DNA from 2 places in the Streptomyces sp. NRRL F-5650 genome. Region 2 is predicted to be linked to the other one. Evidence: riboswitches for the same ligand, from Rfam matches in the RefSeq annotation. Region 2 holds a riboswitch; the other holds the start of a gene.
What was found. Region 2 has a riboswitch for cobalamin ahead of IG88_RS0112725 (ABC transporter substrate-binding protein). Riboswitches for the same ligand answer to the same signal wherever they lie in the genome.
Positions count from the first base shown of each region.

Region 1: linked by a shared signal. The riboswitch ahead of IG88_RS0123125 (ribonucleoside-diphosphate reductase subunit alpha) and the one ahead of IG88_RS0112725 (ABC transporter substrate-binding protein) in region 2 are both predicted to bind cobalamin.

Region 1 covers NZ_JOGV01000028.1:33,611-38,153, forward strand. The annotation lists gene IG88_RS0123120 (ribonucleotide-diphosphate reductase subunit beta) at 1-210, opposite strand, end outside; gene IG88_RS0123125 (ribonucleoside-diphosphate reductase subunit alpha) at 210-2,615, opposite strand; cobalamin riboswitch at 2,741-2,902, opposite strand; gene IG88_RS0123130 (GNAT family N-acetyltransferase) at 2,965-3,471, opposite strand; gene mctP (monocarboxylate uptake permease MctP) at 3,544-4,543, opposite strand, start outside.
Region 2 covers NZ_JOGV01000010.1:240,838-245,380, reverse strand. The annotation lists gene IG88_RS0112740 (TerD family protein) at 1-500, opposite strand, end outside; gene IG88_RS0112735 (BlaI/MecI/CopY family transcriptional regulator) at 626-1,012, shown strand; gene IG88_RS0112730 (M56 family metallopeptidase) at 1,019-1,951, shown strand; cobalamin riboswitch at 1,969-2,155, shown strand; gene IG88_RS0112725 (ABC transporter substrate-binding protein) at 2,218-3,297, shown strand; gene IG88_RS0112720 (iron chelate uptake ABC transporter family permease subunit) at 3,294-4,358, shown strand; gene IG88_RS0112715 (ABC transporter ATP-binding protein) at 4,355-4,543, shown strand, end outside.

The DNA.
Region 1 (4,543 bases), on a different contig from region 2:
CAGGTGCTGCTCCTCGGGGCTGAGCCTCGCCAGGTCGGCGACGTCCGAGTGGAGATCGACCTCCTCGACGTGCCAGGTGTTCTTGATGGCGTCCCGGTAGCGCTCGTAGAAGTCCGGGTAGCGCATGGGGCGCAGGGTCAGTTCGAAGCCCGGGTCGAGCAGGTTCTTCGTGGCGGGGTTCGCGGGGTTGGCGGGGGTCTCGGTGGTCATTACTGGCAGGCCTCGCAGGACTCGGGGTTTTCCAGGGAGCAGGCGACCGCCTCGGGGTCGGGGGCGGCCTGCACGGGGACGGCGGCGGTTCGGCCCGCGGCGCGGGCGATCCGGGTCGCCGGGCGCGAGCGCAGGTAGTAGGTGGTCTTCAGGCCCTGCTTCCAGGCGTAGGCGTACATCGAGGAGAGCTTCCCGATGGTCGGCGTCTCCAGGAACAGGTTCAGGGACTGGGCCTGGTCGAGGTACGGGGTGCGGGCGGCGGCCATGTCGATCAGGCCGCGCTGCGGGATCTCCCAGGCGGTGCGGTACAGCGCGCGCACGTCCTCGGGGATCCAGGAGAAGCCCTGCACCGAGCCGTTGGCCTCGCGCAGCGCCTCACGGGTGCGGGCGTCCCACACACCGAGCCGCTTCAAGTCGTCCACCAGGTAGGAGTTGACCTGGAGGAACTCGCCCGACAGGGTCTCGCGCTTGAAGAGGTTGGACACCTGCGGCTCGATGCACTCGTAGACACCGGCGATGGAGGCGATGGTCGCGGTCGGGGCGATGGCCAGGAGCAGGGAGTTGCGCAGCCCGGTCGTCGCCATGCGCGCGCGCAGCGCGGCCCAGCGCTCCGGCCAGGTGGGCTCGACGCCGTAGTGGTCCGGGTGCAGCACCCCCTTGGCCGTACGGGTCTTCTCCCAGGCCGGCGCGGGGCCGTTGCGTTCCGCGAGGTCGGCGGAGGTCTCGTACGCGGCCAGCATGATCCGCTCGGCGATGCGGGTGGACAGGGCCTTCGCCTCGGGGGAGTCGAAGGGCAGGCGCAGCCGGAAGAAGACGTCCTGGAGGCCCATCGCGCCGAGACCGACCGGGCGCCAGCGGGCGTTGGAGCGGCCCGCCTGCTCGGTCGGGTAGAAGTTGATGTCCACGACCCGGTCCAGGAAGGTGACCGCGGTGCGGACGGCGGCGTCCAGGCGCTCCCAGTCCATGCCGCCGCTCGCGGGGTCGGCGAAGGCGCCGAGGTTGACCGAGCCCAGGTTGCAGACCGCCGTCTCACCGTCGTCGGTGACTTCCAGGATCTCCGTGCAGAGGTTGGAGGAGTGGACGACGTGGCCCGGGGTGGCGGTCTGGTTCGCGGTGCGGTTGGCGGTGTCCTTGAAGGTCATCCAGCCGTTGCCGGTCTGCGCGAGGGTCCGCATCATCCGGCCGTACAGCTCACGGGCCGGGAGGGTCTTCCTGGCGAGCCCCTTCGCCTCGGCCTCCCGGTAGGCCGCGTCGAACTCCTCGCCCCACAGGTCGGCCAGCTCCGGCACGTCGGCGGGGGAGAACAGCGACCAGGTCCCGTCGGCGTCCACGCGGCGCATGAACTCGTCCGGCACCCAGTGCGCGAGGTTCAGGTTGTGCGTACGGCGGGCCTCCTCGCCGGTGTTGTCCCGCAGCTCCAGGAACTCCTCGACGTCCGCGTGCCAGGTCTCCAGGTAGACCGCCGCCGCGCCCTTGCGCCGGCCGCCCTGGTTCACGGCGGCGACCGAGGCGTCCAGCGTCTTCAGGAACGGGATGATGCCGTTGGAGTGCCCGTTGGTGCCGCGGATCAGTGAACCCCGGGAGCGGACGCGCGAGTAGGCGATGCCGATGCCGCCGGCGTGCTTGGACAGGCGGGCGACCTGGTGGAGGCGGTCGTAGAGGGAGTCCAGCTCGTCCTTGGGGGAGTCCAGGAGGTAGCAGGACGACATCTGGGCGTGCCGGGTGCCGGAGTTGAAGAGGGTGGGGGAGGAGGGGAGGTAGTCCAGGCGGCTCATCAGGCCGTACAGGGCGGCGACCTCGTCCACGGACCGGACGGTGTCGTCCTCCGCGAGCCCGGAGGCGACCCGCAGCAGGAAGTGCTGGGGCGTCTCGACGGCCTTGCGCGTGATCGGGTGGCGCAGCAGGTAACGGCTGTACAGGGTGCGCAGCCCGAAATAGCCGAAGCGGTCGTCGGCGTCCGGGTCGACGAGGGCGTCGAGACGGTCCGCGTGCAGCCGTACGAAGGCGGCCGTGCGGTCGGCGATCAGGCCCTCGCGGTGGCCGGTGGCGACCGAGTCGGTGAAGGAGACGACGCCCTGGGAAGCGGCCTCGGCCCGGATGGAGAGGGTCAGCAGCCGGGCGGCCAGCCGGGAGTAGACCGGGTCCTCGGAGATCAGGCCCGCGGCGGCCTCCGTGGCCAGCTCGCGCAGCTCGGCCTCGTCGGCGTGCGCGGACCGGCCGCGGAGCGCGGCGGCGGCCACCCGGCCGGGATCGGCGTCGGGGAGATCGGCGGTCAGCCCGGTCAGGGTCCGCAGCAGGGCGGCACCGGGCCCGTCGGGTCCCCCGGGGGCGGGGGCGGCGGTCCCCGGGGCGGCTGGAGCCGGCACCGGGTCCGCTGAAGCCGGGTCGGCTGGCGCGATGGTCACGTGGAGCACTCCCTCGCTCGGCACGGGGCCTGGGGGAGGGCAGGGGGCAGCACACGAGCGCACGCGGCGTCGCGCGTCCACCGGCCCACTCCACGAGGCCCGGACGTCATGGCACCCGGGCCGGGACGGCCGGGCGCACTGTCGGCAGGTCCTCGGACTGGACAGGCGTGCGCGCACGTGCGAAGACGTACGGATGCACGCATGTACACCGTTGCGGGTCAGTTCCGGATTCGCACCGGATTCCCCTGCGGCGACAGCGAGCACGAGCATACATCTTGTGCCGGGTGGCGCGAGCACCCCCAGATGTTGTGTCCTGGCGAGGTCTCCCGCCGGTGCCGGGGCGCCGCTGTCAGAGCGTCAGCCGGTACGTGAGCAGCGTGATGTCGTCCAGCTCGGGCAGGGGGTTCCAGTCGCGGCCGGGCGTGCGGACGAAGCCCAGGCGCTCGTAGAGACGGTGTGCGGTGCGCATCGCGGTCTGGGTCGACAGCACGACGCCCGTGCACCCCGCCACGGCCCGGGCGCGGTCCACACAGGCCCGCACGAGCGCCTCCCCGGCCCCGCGGCCGCGTGCCTCGCGGGCGACGGCCAGCATGCGTATCTCGGCCTCCCCGGGGCGCGAGATGTCCGCCATCGGGCCGCCCGACGGCACGAAGGTCACGCCGCCGAGCACCCGCCCGTCCGCCGCGGCGACCAGCACCTCCGCGGCCGCCGCCCGCTTGGCCACGTCCCTCAGCTCGCCCAGGTACGTGTCGTCCTCCCCGAAGTCGAGGAGGCCGTCGCGCAGGTAGGCCTGCGCGGTGATCTCGCCGAGCGTGCCGTACTCCTCGGCCGTCGCCGGCCGGATCACGAAGTCCATGCCGCCGAGTGTGCCCGACGGGTACGACAACGGGCCGCCGGATTTCTCCGACGGCCCGCTGGAGGAGGGGAGCTAGTGCGAGCTGCCCGCCGTGGCAGGCGGCAGTTCCACCTGGACGCCCGGGTCGCCGGCGTCCGCCGTGTAGTCGGCCGGCTTGGTCTCGTCGACGCCGTCGGGCGCCTTGACCGCCCTCAGGACGACGGTCAGGACGACGGTGACCAGGACGTTCAGCACGAAGGCGGTGAGACCGATGTAGCCGATCTCGCCGATGCCGGGGATCTCGTCGGAGGAGCCGCCGAAGTGCTTCTGCGTCGGCGAGGCCACACCGTAGGCGGCGACCGTGCCGTAGACCATGCCGACCGCCCAGCCGCCGAGCAGCGCCCAGCGGTGGAACCAGCGGGTGAACAGGCCGCCGACCAGGGCCGGGAAGGTCTGCAGGATCCAGATGCCGCCCAGGAGCTGGAAGTTGATCGCGACGGTCTTGTCCATGCCCAGGACGAAGATCAGCGCGCCCACCTTCACCAGCAGCGACACCAGCTTGGAGACCTTGGTCTCCTGGGCCGCGGTGGCGTCCGGCTTGATGAAGTCCTTGTAGATGTTGCGGGTGAAGAGGTTCGCCGCCGCGATCGACATGATCGCCGCCGGGACCAGGGCGCCGATGCCGATGGCCGCGAAGGCCACGCCCGCGAACCAGTCCGGGAACATGTTCTCGAACAGCTGCGGGATCGCCAACTGGCCGTTCTCCACCTTGACCCCGGCGGCGATCGCCATGAAGCCGAGCAGCGCGAGCAGGCCCAGCATCAGCGAGTACAGCGGCAGGATCGTGGTGTTGCGGCGGATCACCTCACGGCTGCGCGAGGACAGCGTGGCGGTGATCGAGTGCGGGTACATGAAGAGCGCGAGGGCCGAGCCGAGCGCCAGGGTCGCGTAGGTCCACTGACCCCCCGCGCCGGGCACCACCCCTCCGTTGCCCGACGCGGTGAACTTGTCGTTCGCCGCGGCGAAGATGTCGTCGAAGCCGCCCAGCTTGATCGGGATGTAGATGATCGCCACCGCGATGACGATGTAGATC
Region 2 (4,543 bases):
CACTCGGCGCCGTGCCGGTACAGCTCGCCGAAGACCATCGCGGTCTCGGTCGAGGCGTCCTCGGACAGGTCGTAGCGGGCCAGTTCCTGGTCGTTCGCCTGGTTGACGACCCGGATGAAGGCGTTGCGGACCTGGCCGAAGCTCTGGCCCCGGTTCTCCGCGTCGTGGATGGAGACCGGGAAGACGATGCGGTCAACCTCGGCCGGGACCGCGGCGAGGTTCACCTTGACCGCCTCGTCGTCGCCCTCGCCCTCGCCGGTGAGGTTGTCACCGGTGTGCTCGACCGAGCCGTCGGGGCTGGTGAGGTTGTTGTAGAAGACGAAGTGCCGGTCCGAGAGCACCTTGCCCGACGCGTCCAGGAGCAGCGCGGAGGCGTCCAGGTCGTAGTCGGTGCCGGTCGTGGTGCGCACGTCCCAGCCCAGACCGACCAGGACGGCGGTCAGGCCGGGCGCCTCCTTGCTGAGCGAGACGTTGCCGCCCTTGGCCAGGGAAACTCCCACGGTGTTCTCCTTCGTCGCGTTCGCTGCGTTCCGTACCTGTCGTCAATCTACAGCACTGTAGAAGTAAGCCTTCTATACGATGGCGCCCGGGAAGACGACGACCGGCGGTGGAAGGAGGGCGGGCCGTGACGGATGACCGGCGTCCGCGACGGCGGGGGCAGGGCGAGCTCGAGGCGCTGGTGCTGTCCGCGCTGCGCGGGGCGGACGGGCCCGCGACGGCCGGCTGGGTGCAGGAACGCCTCGGCGACGACCTCGCCTACACCACCGTGATCACGATCCTGACCCGGCTCCTGGAGAAGGGCGCCGTCAGCCGTGAGCGCGCGGGCCGCTCCTTCGCCTGGACGCCCGCCTCGGACCAGGCGGGACTGGCCGCGCGCAAGATGCGCAAGGTCCTGGACGCCGAGAGCGACCGCGAAGCGGTGCTGGCCAGCTTCGTCACGGGCCTCGACCCGGACGACGAGCGGCTGCTGCGCGAACTGCTGGGGCACGCCCGTGCCGCGGAGGACGGCTGACACCGGATGGGGGTCTTCGTCTTCCTGCCCCTGGTCCTGCCGCTGACGGCGTGGCCGATCGCCAGGCTGGCCGAGCAGCACCTGCACCCGCGGACCGCGACCCGGCTGCTCAGCGCCGTCGCCGTCGTGATGGCCCTGTGCAGCACCCTGTGCCTGGCCCTGGTGATGGTGGTTGGCACCGCCCAACTGCCGGGCAACCCGCTCCCCGACGCCTGGTCCGACCCCGAGGTGCGGGCGGCGGTGCCCTACGACGAGGTCGTCGGCAAGGCGGCGATCCCCGCCCTGTGCGCCGTCGTCGCGACCTCGGCGCGGGCGCTGTGGCGGCACGGCAGGGTGCGCCGTCGCGCCCACCGCGCACTGGCCGGCCTGCCGGGCACCGGGGTGGCCGTACTGCCGGACGACGTGCCCTACGCCTACGCGCTGCCCGGCGGGCGACGGGACCGCGTGGTGGTGAGCACGGCCCTGCTCGACTGTCTCGAACCGGGTGAACGGCGCGCGCTGTTCGCCCACGAGCGCGCCCACCTCGCCGCCCGGCACCACCGTTTCCTGCTCGCCGTCCGGCTCGCCGCACTGGCCAACCCGTTCCTGCGCCCCCTGCGCACGGCCGTCGCGTACACGACGGAGCGGTGGGCGGACGAGGCGGCCGCACGGGCGGTCGGCGACCGCCGCGCGGTGGCGACCGCGATCGGGAAGGCGGCCCTCGTCTCCCGCGGCACCCCCGTCGCCACCCTCGCCGGTCTCGCGGCGCCCGGCCCGGTGCCCCGCCGGGTGGCCGCCCTGCTGGGCCCCGCCCCCTCCGTACGCCCCTGGCCCCCGGTGTCCACCTCGGCGGGCCTGGCGGCGTGGACCGCGGCCGCCGGCACCGCCGTCTCGGCGATGTCGTCCGCGAACGCCGCCGTCACCATGTTCCTCATCCTGCGGGCCGCGACGCCGCTCTGAACGCCCAGACGCCCCTGTGGTAGCTTGCGCAGGCCAGTCGAACCCACCTGGTGGGTCAGGGAATCCGGTGCGAATCCGGAACTGACGCGCAGCGGTGAGGGGGACGGGCGGAACACGGGCCACTGGGCGGCGCACGCCGCCCGGGAAGGCGTTCCGTCCGGTCGAACCCGAGTCCGAAGACCTGCTGGCACCCCGTGCCGCGTGCGGCGCGGGCCGCATCGTACGGACGGGCTCCGCGCATGAGCCCTCGACGCCAGAGGATCGCCTTGTCCGCAGCAGGTCCCGCCGGCCTCCGGCGCCCTCTTCCTTTCCGCCGCGCCCCGCGCGGTCCCGTACTGCTCCTGTCCCTCGCCCTGCTGGCCTCCGGCTGCGGTTCCGGTTCCGGTACGGCCGACGACTCGGCCGCACGGGGCGGCACGGCCGGCTACCCGCGCACCGTCCGTGACTGCGGGCACGAGGTCCGGGTCACCGCACCGCCGCGGCGGGCGGTCTCCCTCAACCAGGGCACCACGGAGATCCTGCTCTCCCTCGGCCTCGCCGACCGCATGGCGGGCACCGCCACCTGGACCGACCCGGTCATGAAGGGACTGGAGAAGGCGAACGCGGGCGTCCCCCGGCTCTCCGACGACATGCCGTCCTTCGAGACGGTCCTGGACGCGGACCCCGACTTCGTCGCCGCCTCCTTCGCCTCCACGCTCGGCACCGGCGGGGTGGCCACCCGCGACCAGTTCACGCGACTCGGCGTGCCGGCCTACCTGTCCCCGTCCGACTGCGCCGGCAAGGACAACAGCGGCGACGGCGACGGCGTCCGGGACAAGACCCTGACGATGGACACGGTCTACGGCGAAGTCCGCGACCTGGCCCGCCTCTTCGGCGTCGAGCAGCGCGGCGAGAAGCTCGTGGAGGACCTCGAGGCACGCGTCGACAGGGCGACGTCCGGCATCGACGCCTCCGGCGTCACCCTCATGTACTGGTTCGCCAACTCCGCCTCGCCCTACCTGGCGGGCTGCTGCGGCGCCCCCGGCGTCATCACCCGGGCCGTCGGCGCCCGGAACGCCATGGAGGACACCCGCGAGGAGTGGCCGCAGGCCGGCTGGGAGACCGTCGCCGACCGGGACCCCGACGTCCTGGTCCTCGGCGACCTCACCCGCAGGTCGCAGACGGCCGAAACGGCGGCGAAGAAGATCGAGTTCCTGGAGTCCGACCCCGTGACCAGGAACATGACCGCCGTCCGCGAGAAGCGCTACGTCCTGCTCAGCGGGCAGGCCATGAACCCCACCATCCGCACCGTCGAGGGCGTGGAACAAGTGGCGGCGGCGCTCCGCGAGTTCGGGCTCGCCAAGTGACGTCCGCGGACCGGACGGCCACCGCCCCCGGCATACGCGCGCCGCGCCATGCCCCCCTGGTGTGGGCGGCGGCCGGGACCGTCGCCCTGTGTGCCTCCGTGGCCGTCGCCGTCACCGTCGGCCCGGCGGACATCGGCGTCGCCGACGTGTGGTCCGTGATCGCCGCCCACCTCGGCGCCGGCACCACCGCCGGGGACGTGTCACCGATCCGCGACGGCATCGTCTGGGACCTGCGGCTGCCCCGCACCCTGCTGGCCGCGGTGTGCGGTGCCGGACTCGCCGTGTGCGGGGCCGTGCTCCAGTCCCTGCTGCGCAACCCGCTCGCCGACCCCTTCGTCCTCGGTGTCTCCTCCGGCGCCTCGACCGGCGCCGTCCTGGTCGTCGTGCTCGGCGTGGGCGGCGGCGCCCTGTCGGTCCCGGGCGGGGCGTTCGTCGGCGCCGTCTGCTCCTTCGCGCTGGTGCTGCTGCTCAGCCACAGCCTCGGCGGCACCACGGACCGGGTGGTCCTCGCGGGCGTGGCGGCGATGCAGCTGTTCTCCGCGCTCACCTCCTTCGTGGTCATGACCGCCGCCGACGCCGAGACCACCCGCGGCGTGCTGTTCTGGCTGCTCGGCTCGCTCGGCGGCGCCGGCTGGAGCGACGTGCGGACCACCGCCGCGGTCCTGGTCCTGGTCCTCGCCGTATGCCTCGGGTACGCCAGGACGCTGGACGCCTTCGCCTTCGGCCAGGACGCCGCGGCCTCGCTCGGCGTCCACGTGGCCCGCACCCGGCTGGTGCTGCTGTGCGCCACGGCACTGCTCACCGCCGTCCTGGTCGCCTCGGCCGGCGCCATCGGTTTCGTCGGGCTGGTGCTGCCGCACGCGGTCCGCGCGCTCACCGGCCCAGGACACGCCAGGCTGCTGCCGGTCTGCGCGCTCGCCGGTGCCGTGTTCCTGGTGTGGGCCGACACCCTGGCCCGTACCGTCCTCGAACCCCAGGAGGTCCCGGTGGGCGTGGTGACCTCACTGATCGGTGTGCCCGCCTTCGTACTCGTGCTCCACCGCACCCGGAGGGCACGGTGACGCTGAAGGCCGAGCGGGTCTCCCGCACCACCGGAGGCCGGCTGATCCTCGACGGGGTCGACCTGAGCCCGCGCACCGGCGCCATGACGGGGCTGCTCGGCCCCAACGGGTCCGGCAAGTCCACCCTCTTGCGCCTGCTCGCCGGTGTACTGGCCCCGACCGCCGGCCTCGTCACCCTCGACGGA